Regions from separate parts of the Alteromonas sp. KUL17 genome, predicted to be linked through region 1. Evidence: predicted binding sites of a transcription regulator. Region 1 holds the regulator's gene; each other region holds the start of a gene.
What was found. The regulator sigma-54, encoded in region 1, starts transcription at its own class of promoters, with help from an activator protein. The targets are predictions, from matches to a motif close to GTTGGCACGNNNNTNGNNT.
Positions count from the first base shown of each region.

Region 2: the regulator sigma-54 is predicted to act here: its motif matches at 3,497-3,515, upstream of KUL49_RS03265 (formate/nitrite transporter family protein).
Region 3: the regulator sigma-54 is predicted to act here: its motif matches at 2,675-2,693, upstream of nirB (nitrite reductase large subunit NirB).
Region 4: the regulator sigma-54 is predicted to act here: its motif matches at 1,931-1,949, upstream of KUL49_RS09775 (glucan biosynthesis protein).

Region 1 is NZ_BJKJ01000001.1:278,076-282,706, forward strand. It holds gene lptC (LPS export ABC transporter periplasmic protein LptC) at 1-47, shown strand, start outside; gene lptA (lipopolysaccharide transport periplasmic protein LptA) at 16-570, shown strand; gene lptB (LPS export ABC transporter ATP-binding protein) at 573-1,298, shown strand; gene KUL49_RS01150 (RNA polymerase factor sigma-54) at 1,372-2,853, shown strand; gene hpf (ribosome hibernation promoting factor) at 2,884-3,171, shown strand; gene ptsN (PTS IIA-like nitrogen regulatory protein PtsN) at 3,185-3,628, shown strand; gene rapZ (RNase adapter RapZ) at 3,713-4,558, shown strand; gene KUL49_RS01170 (HPr family phosphocarrier protein) at 4,558-4,631, shown strand, end outside.
Region 2 is NZ_BJKJ01000002.1:350,799-355,429, reverse strand. It holds gene cynS (cyanase) at 1-333, opposite strand, end outside; gene KUL49_RS03270 (protein phosphatase 2C domain-containing protein) at 352-2,262, opposite strand; gene KUL49_RS03265 (formate/nitrite transporter family protein) at 2,389-3,237, opposite strand; gene KUL49_RS03260 (DUF3488 and transglutaminase-like domain-containing protein) at 3,886-4,631, opposite strand, start outside.
Region 3 is NZ_BJKJ01000001.1:430,930-435,560, reverse strand. It holds gene KUL49_RS01795 (hypothetical protein) at 270-557, opposite strand; gene KUL49_RS01790 (SulP family inorganic anion transporter) at 992-2,557, shown strand; gene nirB (nitrite reductase large subunit NirB) at 2,869-4,631, shown strand, end outside.
Region 4 is NZ_BJKJ01000009.1:1,204-5,834, reverse strand. It holds gene KUL49_RS09790 (hydrolase) at 1-406, shown strand, start outside; gene KUL49_RS09785 (YheU family protein) at 455-688, shown strand; gene KUL49_RS09780 (outer membrane beta-barrel protein) at 781-1,335, opposite strand; gene KUL49_RS09775 (glucan biosynthesis protein) at 2,194-3,819, shown strand; gene mdoH (glucans biosynthesis glucosyltransferase MdoH) at 3,800-4,631, shown strand, end outside.

The sequences.
Region 1 (4,631 bases):
ACGAGCTTTTAGATCATGTACAAACCACTTATTCCCCTAGCAACTAGTTTATTGCTTGCCATCGCTAGCGGTGCGGTACACGCCAGTGAAGATGATTTTTCGCAGCCCATAAAAATAGGCTCGAACACCCAGTTTATCGACGGTAAAAATAAAACCGCGTTGTACAAAGACGACGTACTCATAACTCAAGGCTCTTTGGTTATTGAAGCCGACGAAGTGGAAGTAATTGCCACTGACGGTGGTGGTCGTGAAATATTTATTGCTAGAGGAAAGCCGGCAAGCTACTCCCAGCAATTGGAAGACGGCACGCCAGTTTCGGCAAAAGCTAATGAAATACGCTATGAAGTGGTAAACCGAACGATTTCTCTTGCCGGAAACGCAGAGTTGAAACAAGACACCAGTAAAGTACAGGGTGACAACATCACGTTCGATATGATTACCGAGCAATTGCTAGCGACTGGCGGCGCAGGTAAGGATGGTGAGGGTCGAGTGACCACAGTATTCACACCTGAGACCATTCGCAAAACTTCGTCTAAGAAAGACAAAAAAGACAACGAGGGCAATAAATAGCAATGGCAACTTTGAGCGCTAAAAATCTTGCTAAGGCTTACAAGTCAAGACAGGTTGTTCGAGATGTAAGTCTGTCTGTCTCAACGGGTCAAATTGTTGGTCTTCTTGGCCCAAATGGCGCTGGTAAGACCACTACATTCTACATGATTGTTGGTTTAGTGAATCTGGATAAAGGCAAGATTGAAATCGACGACAATGAGCTAACTCATCAGCCCATGCACGAGCGTGCACGCCGCGGAATAGGCTACCTACCGCAGGAAGCCTCTATTTTCAGAAAGCTCACAGTGCATGAAAATATCATGGCCATTTTGCAAACCCGTAAAGATTTAAATTCACAACAGCAAGAAGAAGAAGCAGATGCGCTACTTGATGAATTTAATATTAACCATATACGTAATAGTACGGGGATGAGTTTGTCAGGGGGCGAACGCCGTCGCGTTGAGATTGCCCGCGCTCTGGCAGCAAAACCGCAATTTATTTTGTTAGACGAACCATTTGCTGGTGTTGATCCGATATCAGTTAATGATATAAAGAAGATAATACAACATCTTCGCGATAGGGGGATTGGAATCCTTATCACGGACCATAACGTACGAGAGACATTGGATGTTTGTGAAAAGGCGTACATTGTGAGTCATGGCGAGCTTATTGCGCAAGGAACGGCGGAACAGGTTTTAAGTAATCAAAAAGTAAGGGATGTATACCTAGGCGAACAATTCAGGCTATAGTTAATGTAACCGAATTGTCATTTTTCAGTTTCGCTCTGGTATATTCAATTTAGAGCATTTAAATAAGACGTAGATGAAACCATCTTTACAGCTAAAATTTAGCCAACAACTTACCATGACACCACAGCTTCAGCAGGCCATTAAACTGCTGCAGCTTTCTACACTTGATCTTCAACAAGAGATCCAAGAAGCGCTCGATTCTAATCCGCTATTAGAAGTTGAAGAAGGTAACGACGAGCCGCAACTAGAAAAGAACAATATCGACAACGATGACAGCGGCTCTGAGGCCACTGCTTCTGCATCTAGTGACACGTTAGAAGCCGGCGATGCACTTGAGAAAAACGATCTTCCCGATGAGCTGCCAATCGACAGCACATGGGACGAATACTACTCTGCTTCATCTTCGCCAGCTCCAGGTCCATCCAATGACGACGAGCAAATCTTCCAAGGTGAGACTACTGAAGATATTCAAGAGCACCTTCTTTGGCAAATGCGCCTTACCCATTTCTCGGATACCGATCGCGCAATCGCTACAGCAATCATCGACTCTATTGACGAGTCAGGTTATTTAACCGTTACCCTTGACGATATTTTAGAAGCGGTTAACGATGATGATATGGAAGAGCCGATTGAAATGGACGAAATAGAATGTGTGCTAAAGCGCATTCAGATGTTCGACCCTATTGGTTCTGGCTCACGCTCTCCACAAGAATGTTTGATGGTGCAATTGCGCCAATTTTCAGAAGACACACCTTGGCTTGCTGAAGCAAAGCAACTGATTGAAGAGTACTCTGACTTACTGAGCAGCAAAGACTATCGTACGCTTATGCGTAAAAGCCGATTGAAAGAAGATCAGCTACGCGAGGCAATGCGTTTACTGCAAACCTTGAATCCTCGCCCAGGTAGTGCTTTAGTTACTAAAGAGCCTGAGTACGTTATTCCTGATGTCTCAGTAACCAAGAAAAATGGCCGTTGGGTGGTTGAGCTGAACCCCGACAGTCTGCCTAAGTTAAGCGTAAATCAACAATACGCTGCAATGAGTCGCCGTGCCAAGAATAGTAGCGATTCACAATTCATCCGCTCACACATGCAAGAGGCTAAGTGGTTCATAAAGAGCCTTGAATCTCGTAACGAAACCTTAATGAAGGTTGCAAACTGCATTGTGCAGCAGCAAATGGGCTTTTTTGAGCACGGCCCGGAAATGATGAAACCAATGGTGCTAAATGATGTCGCAGAAATGGTAGATATGCACGAATCCACTATTTCGCGAGTGACAACGCAAAAGTACATGCATACGCCACGTGGAATCTTCGAATTGAAGTATTTTTTCTCAAGCCACGTTGCAACAGAGTCTGGTGGTGAATGTTCATCTACAGCGATTCGTGCATTGATCAAGAAATTAGTGGCCGCTGAAAAGCCTAGCAAGCCGCTAAGTGATAGCAAGATTGCTTCATTGTTGGCCGAACAGGGCATTAAAGTTGCCCGGCGAACAATAGCAAAGTACCGGGAATCGTTGTCGATCCCGCCGTCGAACCAACGCAAAAGCCTTATTTAATCGGGCTTAATAATATAAGGAAGACGAAATATGCAAATCAACCTTACTGGTCATCATGTCGAAATCACCGACTCTTTGCGTAATTATGTCGATACGAAGTTCAGCAAACTTGAACGTCACTTTGATCACATTTCTAATGTGCATGTCATCCTGAACGTTGAAAAATTAAATCAAAAAGCCGAAGCGACCGTTCATTTAAGTGGCGCTGAAGTATTCGCATCCTCAGAAAATACCGACATGTATGCGGCGATTGACAGCATGGTTGATAAACTCGACCGGCAGGTAATCAAGCATAAGGAAAAACTGAAAAAACATTAGTAGTTAATTAAGCATGGATATACAAGCCATCGTAAGTCTGGACCGCACCGAGTGTGCGGTTCAGTGTAATAGTAAAAAGCGAATTCTTGAGATCATCGCTGATATCGCTGCCAAGCAAAACGAGAACATTGATCAGGCAACGGTACTCAACAGTTTGATGGCTCGAGAGCGTATGGGTAGTACAGGCATTGGCAATGGTATCGCCCTGCCCCACGGACGCCTGCCGGGCCTCGAGAAAGTGATTGCCATTGTTGTAACCAGCACGCCAGCAATTGACTTCGACGCCCTTGACGAGAAACCCGTAGACATCTTTTTTGCGCTACTCGTTCCTGAGGAACAGACCGAAGGACACCTTCAAACGCTGGCCACCGTGGCTGGTAAACTAAGCGACAAAGAAACGATTAAAGCAATACGTCGCGCAACGACAAGCGACGATATTCTATCTGCATTAAGTTAAACATTAAGCGCCTATTAACCGTTTAGTAGGCGCCTAATTCAACAACGCGTATGTGATAAAACCAGAGTATTAGGGAGAAAGTAGGTGAAGCTGATAATAATCAGTGGTCGTTCGGGGTCTGGTAAGTCTGTCGCACTTCGCGCATTGGAAGATTTAGGTTATTACTGTGTTGATAATATCCCGGTAAACTTACTTCCCACCTTAACCCATACAGTTGTTGACGAGTACGATCAGGTTGCGGTAAGTATCGATGTGAGAAACTTACCTAAAAATCCTGACGATTTGGTAGAAATTTTAGACTACTTGCCTTCTTCGTGGTCGATGACCATTGTTTACATTGACGCGAGCGATGATGTACTGGTTAAGCGTTTTAGCGAAACACGTCGTCTTCACCCTCTCGCCAAGCTTAATAAATCGCTTTCAGAAGCCATTAAAGCCGAGTCTGCCCTACTTGCTCCTATTGCTGAACGCGCAGATTTATATTTAGACACAGATAAGCTTACCATTCACCAACTGGCTGAGTTAATTCGAGAGCGTATCCTGGGTAAGAAAAGCTCACGCCTTGTGCTTGTGTTTGAGTCTTTTGGCTTTAAGCACGGTATTCCTAAAGATGCGGATTACGTTTTTGATGCCCGCTTTTTACCTAACCCCCACTGGGAGCCCGACCTTAAACACCTGACCGGATTAGACGCACCAGTAGAAGTATTTTTGGGGTCGCAGCCTGTAGTGACCAAGTTCATTTGGCAAATTCAGAATTTAATAACGACATGGCTGCCTCATTTAGAGCGCAATAACAGAAGTTACGTAACCGTAGCAATTGGCTGTACTGGTGGCCAACACCGTTCGGTTTATATCGCACAGACCCTGTCGAAAACCTTCAGTGAAATACACCCTGATGTACAAATTCGCCATAGAGAGCTGAATCAGTAATGACTATTCAAAAAACGCTAACTATCGTCAATAAGTTAGGGTTGCATGCAAGAGCGGCGACCCAACTGGTTAA
Region 2 (4,631 bases), on a different contig from region 1:
GCCAAACTCTTCATGAATTAATTCCTTTAATGTAGTGCCATACACACTCACCAATTCATACCAGCGGTAAATAAGCGGGTCGGTAGGGACTTCTGTGGGTAACGAGCCTTTGTAAGGCACGATTTGAAGCCAAGCAATGGCTTCGTCGGTAAGCTCAAGTAACTCACCCACGGCTTCAGCTTGCTGCTTTGTCATGGCCATTTGTCCTAAGCAAGCTGCTGTACTCCATTCTTTTGACTGACCAACAACTTCGGCAATCTGACTCCACTTTATGCCTTTTAAAATTTTGGCTGACTGGATCATGTCGGTAACTTGGGTTCTCGATGTAATCATTTGCATTTCCTTAAAGGGTTAGTTAAACAAAATGAGCGTAACTAGATTGCTGAAAATAAGTGCCAGTATTAGCACCTTGTACACAAAAAGAGGGTGTCGTTTTACTAACGGATCGTACGCCGTATGTTGTGATGGATTTGGGTAGCGAAGCGAAAAAAGAAACTCAGATAGTGAAGAAAATCGCTTATCAGGGTTCACATGCAAAGCACGCTTAAGGGCGCTATCAACCCAATTAGGTATTGGTCGATTAGGAGCCAATGCGGTTTGGTATTTTAACTTTTTCTGCTCGGCCAACGTGCGACAGTGAACGAGCTTTGTGCCATAGGGGTAACGACCGCACAAGAGATAGTAGGTGAGTACGGCTAAGGAAAACAGATCAGAGCGCTCTGTGCCAACATTTCCTAAAAAGTATTCAGGTGCGGAAAAAAGTGCAGCGCCAGGAATAGGTGTGTCACTATAGAGGCTTGGGGCATCGGCTAAGGCTGCTGAACCCAAATCTATAATTGTACAGTGCCCTTGTTCGCTAATAATAATATTGTCAGGGCGTATATCCCTATGAACAATGCCCTGACGGTGCATTGCCTGTAAACCTTTACCAACCTGCTCGATTATATTTCTAACTTGCTCTAATGGCGGCGTAGGATTATCAACAGCCCATTGAGCTAGCGTTTGACCTTGTACATATTCACTTACGCTGTAAAAAGCAGAAGGAGAGTACGGTAGACCCAAATCAGTAAACGTTGGGCTTTTAATAACGTGTGCCGAATTAATCCGTCTCGAAAACCAGCTCTCTATTAGGAACCCATTTACCATTTCTGGTGATAGGGTAAAGTCGGTAGCCGGCGTTTTTACAACCACAGGGCTGTTTCTGTGCGTAGCTTCACAAGACGAATTGGTGGCAATAAAAACATGGCTTCGGGCCGACGTATAAAGCTGTCGTTCTAGCTTCAGTCCATCAACATCATCACCCGTCTTAAAGTTTGCGGCAGCAGGCTCTTCGCATACATGTTCATCAGACTGCTGATTTGAGTAATGAATCGCAGCATCAGAAACCTCAGAATTGGTTATCAGTTGGTTGCCCAACGGCCTGTTAAGTACAGATGAATGAGGTGAAGTTGAAACGCCTGTATACAGTGGGTGTCTGTGATCGTTTAGGCCATCATGGCTAGCTACAAGAACCTTTACGAGAAGTAAGGTGAGGTTGTCATCGCTTCCTCTAGTAAATGCCTCATGTACTACCAACGCAGCTTGGTTTTCAGAAAGCGTATCGGCCTCACTGATTTTCATAAGAATGGTAGATAGCGAAACAAATTCATAAACCCCGTCGCTACTTATCGAAAACGTGCTCGATGAGTTGAGGGTGAGTGTTGTGTGGTCGATATCTATATGTGCTTGAACGCCTAATGCTTTAGTAAGATAACTCTGCGAAGGCTCACTTTCCGATACTTGACGATGAGGTTTTGTGAGTAAGACAGGCGACTGTGCGTTCTTAGAAATAGCCTGAATTTGACAATCCCCCACATGAAATACATCCATGTGATTGCCTGTTACCACCGCCACTGTTAACGTGCAAACATAACCTTTTTCTGGTGTATAGCAAAAGGGACTTCTTTGCGTACGTGTGTAAAGCAGCGCGTTTATCTCTTTAATAATGGTTTCAGCGCGCGTCTTAACCGACCATTGTTCCGGCGCCATATTAAACAGTTTAATAAACTGACTGGTAGCAAAGTCGCTAGCAACTTGGCTAACCGTACTGCTACTTACACCGTCGGCGATAACAAAAACGCTGCTTTGATCTGGGTTATCAGAAACATGAAAAGCGTATGCATCTTGGTTTATCGCTTTAACGCCGGCTGTAGAAAATGCACTTACACTGAGCGTGTTAGCTGGTGGGTTAATTGGGGCGTTTAACGCGGCTCGCTCATTCATGTTTATTTGCTTCTTACCTGCATATTTAATTATGAGCCCAATTAGTTATTTCCAAGGAAGCGGATAACGCCATCATGACGTGTCTTGTAGGGACAAGGCATGATGGCTTTAAGATAAGCGCCTTAATTAAATAGGCAGTGTTTGCGATGCAGCGGCTTTATCAACAGGGATAGTACGTTTGGGTAGCGTCTTAACGTGGGTGGTGTACAGGGTTAGTCCAGTAAAGGCGAGGCCACCAACAAGATTTCCAAGTGCAGTTGGGATCTCGTTCCAAATGAAGTAGTCCATAACCGAGAAGTCGCCGCCCATAATAAGGCCAAATGGGAAAAGGAACATGTTTACTACTGAGTGCTCAAAACCCATAAAGAAGAACAGCATGATTGGCATCCACATGGCTAGTACTTTTCCGCTAACGTGGGTTGAAATCATTGCACCCACTACGCCTAGCGACACCATCCAGTTACACAACATGCCGCGAATAAAAATGGTGAACCAGCCTGCAACGCCGTGTTCTGCGTAGCCCAATGTACGAGCTTCGCCAATGCTGGCTACCTTAGTCGCGATGGCACCGCCATCCACGTTATACCCCATGGTAAAAATAAACGACATCATAAAGGCCACGGTTAATGCGCCACCAAAGTTACCTAAGAATACTAATCCCCAATTTCGTAGAATTTGTTTTGGCGTGACGCCAGGTCGCTGTGCAAGCCAAGCGAGTGGGGTAAGTACAAACACGCCGGTTAATAGGTCAAACCCCATAAGGTAGAGCATACAAAAGCCCACTGGGAATAACACTGCGCCAAGAAGAAACACGCCGGTTTGAACGGCAATGGTAACGGCAAAAACAGCGGCAAGGGCCAATATAGCACCTGCCATATAAGCGCGAATTAGAGTATCTCGTGTAGACATATAAATTTTGGCTTCGCCTGCATCTACCATCTTGGTTGCAAACTCAGCGGGGAGAAGATAAGCCATGGTTTCACCTCACGTTGTCGTTATTAATAAGTTGTCATCTGTGTGTTGGCGTTTACTGTTTCAATGCGTTCCAGAAGATCAAAAAAAGGCGTCCGCAGCGCTCTCGTAAGAAAGAACTGGGGACGCCTTTGTCCGAAACTCATGCATTGTGGTAGCTAACAAATAAACCGTCGGTTATGTGTACGCCTTTGTACTCTAAAGCCCGTTGGCAACTAATACTTGTATAAGCGCCTTCGTACTTTTGTTATCCATTTGTACAAAGCTAAAAAAGTGCCAATAACCAAAATGTATGTAAATGCGTTATTTATTTATTTTAAAAACAATGCTTTGTATAAATTCATGGCTGTGTTGATAGACGCTTGCGCCAAGGCACTATTAATTAGTCTGCACTAAAAAGGGGGGAGTGTGAGTGTTTAAGGTGCAACCGGTTTAACCATTTCCTATTTTAATGCCTGTTTTAACATTTTTAACTGACGCTTCATGGTTGGATAAACTTTTGTCTCTTGTGTTCGGTGTGCGTATTTTTCATGCTCAAATAGTTCACACAGAAGTGTTAGTGCCTTGGCAGCATCTTCGTTTATCAAAGGGTTAACTTCACTCATAAAGGCGGACAAGGTTTTATTCCCTCTTTCTTTTCCTGTTTTAGCTTCAACGCATTTTATTGCGTTTAGTAAAAACTCTGTGTGAGGGCGATAGTGTGTTGCGATGCGTTTTGGGTAAAAAATAAAGTGCTAAAATAAGCCCAATTAGGCCAATGGCGGAAAGAAATACAACTCGCATTTTTTGCGGCGTTAGCGAGCCTAGTAATTCTTCAAGCATGTTGGTTTGCGCAGTATTGTCAAAGCCCAGTACCCATTTACTCCACGAGTAATCGAGCTGTTGAAACCAGCTTTGTAACGTTGCAAAAATAGCAGCGTTGCTAAGGTCGCCCAAAATACTGGCTTTACGAGACTCCCCAAGCTCTTCCAACGCACGTTCAAGCCCGAAGGTTAAGCGTGACGGTGCCACCATACTCGTTGGGTCGTGTCGAATCCACACACCATCAATAAAAGCTTCCACCCACGCATGTGCATCGTACTGCCTTATTTGAAGCACATTGTCATTAAGTGCGCTTCCGCCCTGGTAGCCTGTCACCATTCTTGCCGGTACCCCTGCGGCGCGAAGCACATACACCATGGCGCCTGCGTAATGGACACAAAAACCTGAGCGTTCTTCAAATAAAAAACGGTCGATGGGGTCGGTAGGCATGGCGTTCGGCGATAGGGTGTAGCGGAAGCCCCCTTGATTAAATTCACGCATTATTGCGCTAACTATTTGCTGTGCGCTTGAGTATTGTTTGGCAAGTGTCTGTCCCCATGCTCTGGCTTGAGGGTTGCCATTCATGGAAACCTGAA
Region 3 (4,631 bases), 150 kb from region 1:
TTGAAACTCATTGCTCTTAGCCCCCTGCACTCAGCAGAGCAATACGTGTACCAAGCAACACTTATGCCCTGTTTATTGGAATTAATGAAGATAAGCGTTAGAGTGAACAAAAACGCTCGGAGTGCTGACATTTAGCGGCATGTGGTTCGGCTGGAATTTTTACTTGAGGTGACTTTATAAGGGGAGACGGGAAGGTTAGCGGCGTTGGGAGAGAAGAAGCTGCGCCAAAATGGTGCAGCCTCGCAAACTATGTGGTTTTGCTTTCCGGATTAGTTTCTGACTACGCGAAGAAACCAACCTACAAACAGTGAAATTAAGAAACCGAAGAAGGCAATCATTGTGGTGATAGTTAACATTTGCCCAGAAAAGTCAGCATTCTCGCCAGTGTGCTCGCTAACCAGCATTCCTGATGCTTTAAAGATGAACAATGCTGCTACAGAAAATAGTAAAATAACGGCGGTCGACATGATAGTGGCTTTCCAATAAGCCTTCGGCGACATCCAATGAATAGCGCCTGCCACTAGCACGCACAAAATAGTCAGAATATAAGGTACCACTTTAACTCCTCGTTGAATAAGACTTGTGCCTTATTGCGACGTCTTACCGTAGCCCCGTATTAGAAATCGAAGCGCATTGAACGACGCGGTTAATAAAAACCATTATACGATGCCATGTACGATGCAATTTGTCAGCATTCGCTATTAAATTAAGCCCTGAGACCGTACATGAAAAATTGACAAGCTCACAGCATTAGGAAAGGGGCAAAGAGCCCTGCGCTTATCACGTAAGCGCCAAGTAGTTCGGACTGGGGCCTGTTGATCTTTGCTGCACATCAACGTTCAACAGGCCCTAGTAACAATCTATTAAAAGATTTTGCGCTACAATGGTGATAGAATCGCCGAAAAAATCTCCTACCTACTTGGTGTTCTGCTTTAACGCGGTGTACGCCATGGTGGGTTGTTGTGTTTAACATCTTAGCTTCTGAGAGAACATGTTCGATTTAATTACCAGTAAAGACAGCAACGTTAAAAACGACGTGCTATCAGGTATTACCGTGGCGCTTGCCTTGGTCCCTGAAGCCGTTGCATTCGCATTTGTGGCCGGCGTAGAACCAATGATTGGTCTTTATGCGGCTTTCATGATGGGCTTAATCACTTCCGCTATTGGCGGCCGACCAGGAATGATTTCTGGTGCTACCGGCGCCATGGCCGTTGTAATGGTGGCACTGGTTGCCCAACACGGCGTGCAGTATTTATTTGCCGCGGTTATTTTGGCTGGTTTACTGCAAATAATGTGCGGTATTTTCAAGCTCGGAAAGTTTATACGTCTGGTCCCATATCCGGTAATGCTAGGCTTCGTAAATGGTTTGGCAATTGTTATTTTCTTGGCGCAATTAGGCCAGTTCAAAGTGACCAACGCAGCGGGTGAATTACAGTGGATGGAAGGTACGCTGTTATATTGGATGTTAGGGCTTGTGGCGCTAACCATGGCCATTATCTATTTATTGCCAAAGCTAACCAAAGCTGTACCGGCGTCGCTTGTAGCGATTGTTACGGTAACCTTGTTAGTACACGGTCTTGACCTTGAAGCGCGCACTGTAATCGACTTTGTTCGCGATTTGCTACCAGCTGACCAGCGCGACACCGCGACGCTAGCGGGTGAACTTCCTAGCTTTGCTATTCCTATGGTGCCGTTCACCTGGGAAACCTTCATGATCATTTTGCCTACCTCAGTCATTCTTTGCTTGGTTGGTCTAATTGAGTCGCTTCTTACTCTTTCATTAATTGACGAAATGACAGATACCCGCGGGCGCGGCAACAAAGAGTGCGTTGGCCAAGGCGTTGCAAATACCGTAAACGGTTTCTTTGGCGGTATGGGCGGTTGCGCCATGATTGGTCAAAGTATGATTAATATTAACTCTGGTGGCCGTGGCCGCTTGTCTGGTATCACCGCGGCGGTTGTATTATTAGGCTTTATTCTATTTGCTGCTCCGCTAATTGAAATGATTCCTCTCGCTGCCCTTGTTGGCGTTATGTTCGTGGTGGTTATCGCTACATTTGAGTGGGCGTCATTCAGAATTATTCGCGGCGTAAACCAAGAAGATGCGTTCGTACTTTTCCTAGTAACAGGCGTTACCGTTATCGCTGATCTGGCTATTGCGGTTGTGGTGGGTGTTATCGTTTCAGCACTGGTGTTTGCATGGAAACACGCTCGTCATATTGAAGCGAGATCCCATATCGATAACGACGGTTGGAAAGTCTATGAGCTAGACGGCCCGCTGTTCTTTGGCTCGGTATCGCATTTCAAAGACCTGTTTGATATCGCCAACGACCCTAATGATGTAGTTATTGACTTTAAAGACTCTCGCATTTGGGATTCATCAGGTATCGATGCGCTAGATACCCTTGCTGACAAATACGAAGAGCAGGGTAAAAAGCTACACATTCGCCATATCAGTGATGAATGTCGCTCACTGCTTCGCAAGGCCGATAAGTTTGTTGAAATTAATGTGGTTGAAGATCCTCGCTACCGCGTAGCGACGGATAAGCTGGCCTAAGTTATTTGAAAGCCTTAATGCACCAAGTAAACACAGTTTTGCGTTTGTTTGGTGCAGTTGTGAAGTCTGAATAATGCTTATTTTGTAGTAAATCAAATAAAAACAAATGTTTACGGTTTTGGCACTGAACTTGGATAGCTATAAACGTAAAGTGTGTTTTGGTGATTTGTGTCAATCGCTGAAAATTGTGTGATTTATAACACTCCGTAAAATGTGTTAGCCGACCTAAACCGTTGGCAAAATAGGCAACGAAGCCCGCATCAACGAAAGTTGAAGCGGGCTTTTTTTTGTCCCGAAAAAAGGGGAATACCATGACTTCATTGGACTCAAAAACGCAAATTGTCGTCGTAGGCAACGGCATGGTGGGGCATCATTTTGTTGAGCAGCTTCACCAAAGCGATGCCAATGTAGAAATAACCGTTTTATGCGGCGAGTCACGCCTTGCGTACGACCGCGTTTATCTGTCGTCTTTTTTTAGCGGCGCGAGTGCTGATGACTTAGCGCTCACTACACCCGCTCAGTACGCCGAGTGGGGCGTAAACGTAGTTACCAATGCCTTGGTTACCGATATAGACCGTGACAATAATAAAGTGACGACTTCTGAAGGGCAGGTGTTTAGCTACGATAAGCTTGTGTTAGCTACGGGCTCATACCCATTTGTGCCACCCATCCCTGGCAACGATCAAGAGCATTGCTTGGTGTACCGTACTATAGACGATCTACTCGCTATTGAAGCTTCAGCAGCAGTGAGCAAAGTAGGGGTTGTTGTTGGTGGTGGGCTGTTGGGTTTAGAAGCCGCTAACGCATTAAAGCAAGCCGGTCTCGACACCCACGTGGTTGAGTTTGCCCCGCAGCTTATGGCGGTTCAGCTAGACCAAGCAGGTGGTAACGTTCTTAAGGACAAAATTGAAGCATTGGGCGTTACGGTTCACACCCAAAAGGCAACGCAAACTATTGAGGCCGGTGATACCTGCCGCTATAAAATGGTGTTTGCTGACGGCACTGCACTAGAAACTGACATGATTTTATTCTCTGCCGGTATTCGACCTTCCGACCAGCTCGGCAGAAAGTCAGCGCTAACACTGGGTGAGCGCGGCGGTATTGTCATTGATAACCACTGCGTGACGTCTGACCCAAACATTTATGCTGTGGGTGAATGTGCGCTGTGGGATAACAAAATATTTGGCCTGGTAGCACCTGGCTATACCATGGCGCGCACGGCTGTAAGTCATATAACCGGCGGCGATGCCGAGTTCGCTGGCGCAGATATGAGTACCAAACTCAAGCTAATGGGTGTGGAAGTGGGCTCAATTGGCGATGCTCATGAACGCACAGCCGGTGCGCTTAGCTACACCTATTTAAATCAGCCCGAGGGCGTGTACAAAAAGCTGGTGGTAGATAGCGAGCAAAAGTACGTGCTTGGTGCTGTACTCGTTGGCGATACCAGCGACTACGACACGCTCTTACAGTATGCGCTTAATAATATCGAATTACCTGAACACCCAGAAAGTCTGATCCTACCATCATCTGATGCGGCACCAGCACTAGGTGCCGATGCACTCCCAGACACCGCGTCTATTTGTTCATGCCTAAATGTGACAAAGGGCGATATTGTTTCAGCCATTGAAGGCGGCTGTTGTAGCGTTGGCGATGTAAAAGGCGAAACCAAAGCCAGCACAGGGTGTGGAGGTTGTGCTGCCTTACTTAAAAATGTTGTAGATAGCGAACTTGAAAAGCGCGGTGTGGAAGTATCAAAAGCCATTTGTGAGCACTTCAACCATACCCGACAAGAGCTATTTCACATTGTTAAGGTAAACGGCATTCGCACCTTTGACGAGCTACTAGAGCTGCATGGTGAAGGTCTAGGGTGTGAAATTTGTAAGCCCGCTGTGGGCTCAATTTTAGCCTCGGTGTATAACGATTACATTCTGAAGGCTTCACATCTTCCACTACAAGACACTAACGATATTTATCTTGGCAACATGCAAAAAGATGGCACGTACTCGGTTGTGCCGCGTGTACCTGGTGGCGAAATAACGCCTGAGAAGTTGATTCTGCTCGGCGAAGTGGCAAA
Region 4 (4,631 bases), on a different contig from region 1:
AATGGAGTACATCGATTATCGCAAGCTTATACAGCTAACAAAAACTGATGTGGAAGAGATCACCAGCTTTACCCAATTCGACGAGAAGATCACAGCGCCGCTTCACGGCTTTGCAGACGCTCAAGACTACTATGAAAAGTGTAGTGCGTATCACTTTTTAAGCGCGATCCACTGTCCTACACTGGTATTGCATAGCATTGATGACCCCTTTATGAATCACTTAATTGTGCCTAAGGAAGAAGAGCTTGCGCGCAACGTTACCGTGGAGCTTAGTGAACGAGGCGGTCACGTTGGGTTCATGCAAGGTTCTATATTAAATCCTAAAGTATGGCTGCACGAACGGGTGAAACGTTTTGTAAGTGAAGCCTTACCTGTAAATACTACGTGTCGTTATGTCAGCCGCTAATGTTGATGCCCTAATAATTTACCCAAACGCTTTTTATCAGGAGTGTGAATGATAATCCCCATTGACGCGCTAGAAGCCGATACGCTTTATAGCTTGGCTGAGTCTTTTGTTCTGCGAGAGGGCACGGACTACGGCGCTGAAGAAGTTGCGCTAGATGTGAAAGTGCAGCAAGTGTTAGACAGACTCAAATCGGGTGAGGCGGTGCTGGTCTATTCAGAACTTCATGAAAGTGTAGACATCAAAAGAAAAGAAGATATTGAGCCCAGCGACACTGCTGAATAGAAAGCGAAGCGATAGAATAACCGTCTACTTGAAATACAGACACAAAAAAGCCGGGTCGAGCAACCCGGCTACCTACCTGAGGAGAGGAAGGCTTAAAACGCGTAACGTGCAGTTACCTGCATAATGTCTAAATCATCAATGATTCTGTAGTTTGCACCCACAGCCCATTGTGGCGTGATGTAGTAGTTAGCGCCTACTCTAAATGTCGCTTCACCATCGTCTACGTCGTAGTAGCCTACTTCACCCGCCAGCTCTACCTGCTCTGTGATCATCGAGCGAAGGCCAGCATTAATGCTGTAACCGGTTTCGTCGTTTACGTCACCGTCGATACGCTCTAAGTTGGCACCAAAATACGCGTCTGTGGTCGCGTTTACAGGTAAACGATAGCCAGCACCTAGTGTCAACATATCAAAATCGAAGTTACCTTCTTCAAAGAAGCTATACTCGCCGTTGAGGTACCAGTTGCTGTTTAATAGGTATTTACCGTTAACGGTTAGGCCGTCTGGCTCGAAAGACTCGTTGTCGTCAAAGTCCATTTTGGTGTAACCACCTTCTACGTAACGCCAGTCAGGCTTGTCGGCCATTGCTGTAAGAGGAAGTGTTGCCGCCGTTAGTGCTGCTGCAATAAGTGTGATTGATTTACGCATGTGATAACTCCTTAGTATGTTCAGTAACCCACCTTGTTCACCGCAAACGTTTTCGTTGTTTAAACACGTTCTAGGTACTCTATAAAGCTCTAACCTTTTCATAATGGTTCTAGTCTTTACACAATGGCTCTAGATAGTTTGCAAAACGTTTTTCAAGTCAGTGCTTTACGACACACTGCAAAAGGTTACTCAGTTGATGAGCACAAAGCTAAACTCGCCTTTATGTCATCTTTTTTATTTCCGTTAAGAAATAGTGTCCGATAAATTTATCAACATGATGAATAGCAAAGCGTTTGCCAACTTCGTGAAAAGCGATTGAGCATGTGTAGCGCAATTTATCTATCTAACTAATTAATAAAGATAAAATTGTTACAGGAAAAGTAAGCGAGTGATGTCTCACTAAGTAAAATTACTGAATGGTTTTAAAATCCAAGCATATTGGCACCTTCAACTGTCTCTAAAAAACAACAGTTAACCTTTTGTCTAACTCATCGGACAAATTTACAACAAGGTAATCATGACCGACTTCTAACAGCATGAAATTTAAATCACTGTAAATAAAGGTAATTATAAAAAATATTGCCGCTTTATTCGTGTTGGAACAGCTTTTGCTCAAGTCATTATGAGTTATCCAATGTTCACTCAAGCCATTAGGCAAGGAATTCGGCTCTCGCGATATCCGCGATGCCAGTGAACACAGAAAGGAATAGAGCGCCTTTCTCGCATGGTTTCAATCAGCCCCTTTTTTTAGATTTGCATCTTAAGTAACAGACTCACTGTTAACAGTAATATGTAGCAAGGCAGTAAAAGGGTGTGATGACCATCTGGATAACCATTGTTTTCATAAGGAGAGGACAAATGGCTAAGCCAGTTTCAATTTTCGGTAAAGATTTACAAACGAATGTGCGTCAGCGCAATAAGCTTTCACACCTTCTTTTAGCGATGAGCAGTGTCATCGCATTATTTGCGTTTCATCAAGCCGGTGCTGTAGAGGTGAACGATACTAATCAGCCTCAAAAAGCATCCCCCGTTCTTCAGTCAATTATTGACGCTGCTCGCAAGTCAGCGACAGAGAGCTATGAGCAGGACGATCACGGATTAAACAGTAAGCTTAAAGAAATTGACTACACAACGTATCGCTCAATTCGCTTTAAGCCAGAGCAGAGCCTTTGGCATGGCGAAAATGATTACGAACTGCAGTTTTTTCACCCGGGTTTTTTATATGAATACCCCGTCACTATCCACACTATTGGCGAAAACAATAAGCCTGAACGTTTAGCGTTTGACAGTGACATGTTCAACTACGACGGGTCTGCGTCGGGGTTAGCTGGGCTAACGGACGAAAAGTCAGGGTTTGCTGGATTTCGCGTTCACTACCCTATCAAGAACGAAGAGTACAAAGATGAATTTGCTGTATTCCTCGGCGCTTCATATTTTCGTTTGGTAGGTAAAAATCAAGTTTATGGTATTTCTGCTCGAGGTTTGGCAATTGATACCGCTTTAGCAAAAGGTGAAGAGTTTCCTCACTTCACTGAGTTTTGGGTCATAGAACCGAGTGAAGGCAAGCCAATTACTATTTATGCCCGTCTAGAAAGCCCTTCGGTGGCTGGGGCTTATAAGTTTGTTATCCAGCCTGATATTGATACCAGTGTAAAAGTTGAGAGCTGGTTATTTGCCAGAGATGACGTAAACAAGTTAGGCATTGCTCCTTTTACCAGTATGTTTTTGTATGGCGAGAACACAGAAAAGCGCCATGACGACTATCGTCCAGAGGTGCATGATAGTGATGGTGTACTCATGGTCACTCACGCTGGCGAAGAAATTTGGCGTCCGCTGACTAATCCTGCTCGCCTCCAAGTCACGTCACTCAGCGATACAAACCCCAAAGGGTTCGGTATGCTTCAGCGCGACGGCGAATGGGATAATTACCTTGATGCTGAGGCCAACTATCATATTCGTCCAGGGCTTTGGGTTACGCCAGAAGCAGGTTTTGAGAAAGGCCGATTAGAAGTTGTAGAAATTCCTACTAAGTCTGAGATCCATGACAATATTGTGGCTTTTTGGACGCCTGAAAAGCCGTTTAAGTCGGGTGAATCTCTGTATTTTGCTTATGAGCTTAAAACGGTAGAACAGAACCCTTTTGTCAGTGAATTGGCCTCTGTAGTACGTACCCGCCAAGGCAAGGCTGTATTGCCGGGTGACGAGTTTAAAAACGACAGTCTGAATACGACACGACAGTTCAGCGTAGATTTTAGCGCGCCTTCCGCCGTTGCTTTTGATAGTGAATCGATGAAGTTGGTGGTACAGGGTACTAACGGCACGATTTCTCAGCAGCGCCTTTATCCCGTTGCTGACGGACAAGAGTGGCGTGCCACTTTCTTCCTAAAGCCAAAAGAAAAGCAAACGGTAGATATGCGCGCTTACATTGAGAAAGACGGTAAGCGTGTGAGTGAGGTTTGGAATTATGTCTACCAGCCAAAATAATCACACGAATAAATCGGTATCGAACGGGGCTAAAGCCGTGCCTCAGGTTAAAAGTGATAGCACTGCACGTGCTTCACACTTCATCTTAAAAGGAGAGCATATGCGTTTGTTTATCATGGCAATGCTAGTTATTCCAAGTACGGCATTGGCCGGTTGGAGTTTATACGAGATCTTTTTACCTAACGGCCTTACTAACTTGGAGATCGCACAGTTGGGGTTGGGGTTAACCCTGTTTGCTTGGCTGTGCATGGCATTTTGGACAGGCATTATTGGTTTCTTTTTGCAGCTTTTTAACATTGACCCGCTAAGCTTGCGCAGAAATCAATCTCAGCCTGATGCTACTGCGCCATTAACGCAAAAGCACGCCGTGGTCATGCCGGTTTATAACGAGGATACCCGCCGTATCATGGTGGGGTTTGAAGCTTGTATTCGCGAGTTGATGGAAAGTGAAAACAGTTCGAAATTCGACTTTTTCATGCTTAGCGACACCCGCGATATGGAAAAAGCGGATGCAGAGCTACGTGCCTTTACCCGTTTGAAAAAGCGTTTAGGTGCCTTCTCTAGCCAAGTCTTTTATCGTCGTCGCGAACAAAACCTGCACAGAAAAGTGGGCAACCTTAAAGAGTTTTGTGAACGCTGGGGCGCAAATTACGAGTCAATGATTGTGTTAGATGCCGACAGCGTAATGACCGGAGAGCGCATGCAAGACTTGGCGCGTCGTATTGAGCAAAACCCTGATACGGCGCTAGTGCAGACCATTCCGATGCCGGTGCGTCAAAACAGCTTCTTTGGACGTTTTGTGCAGTTTGCCG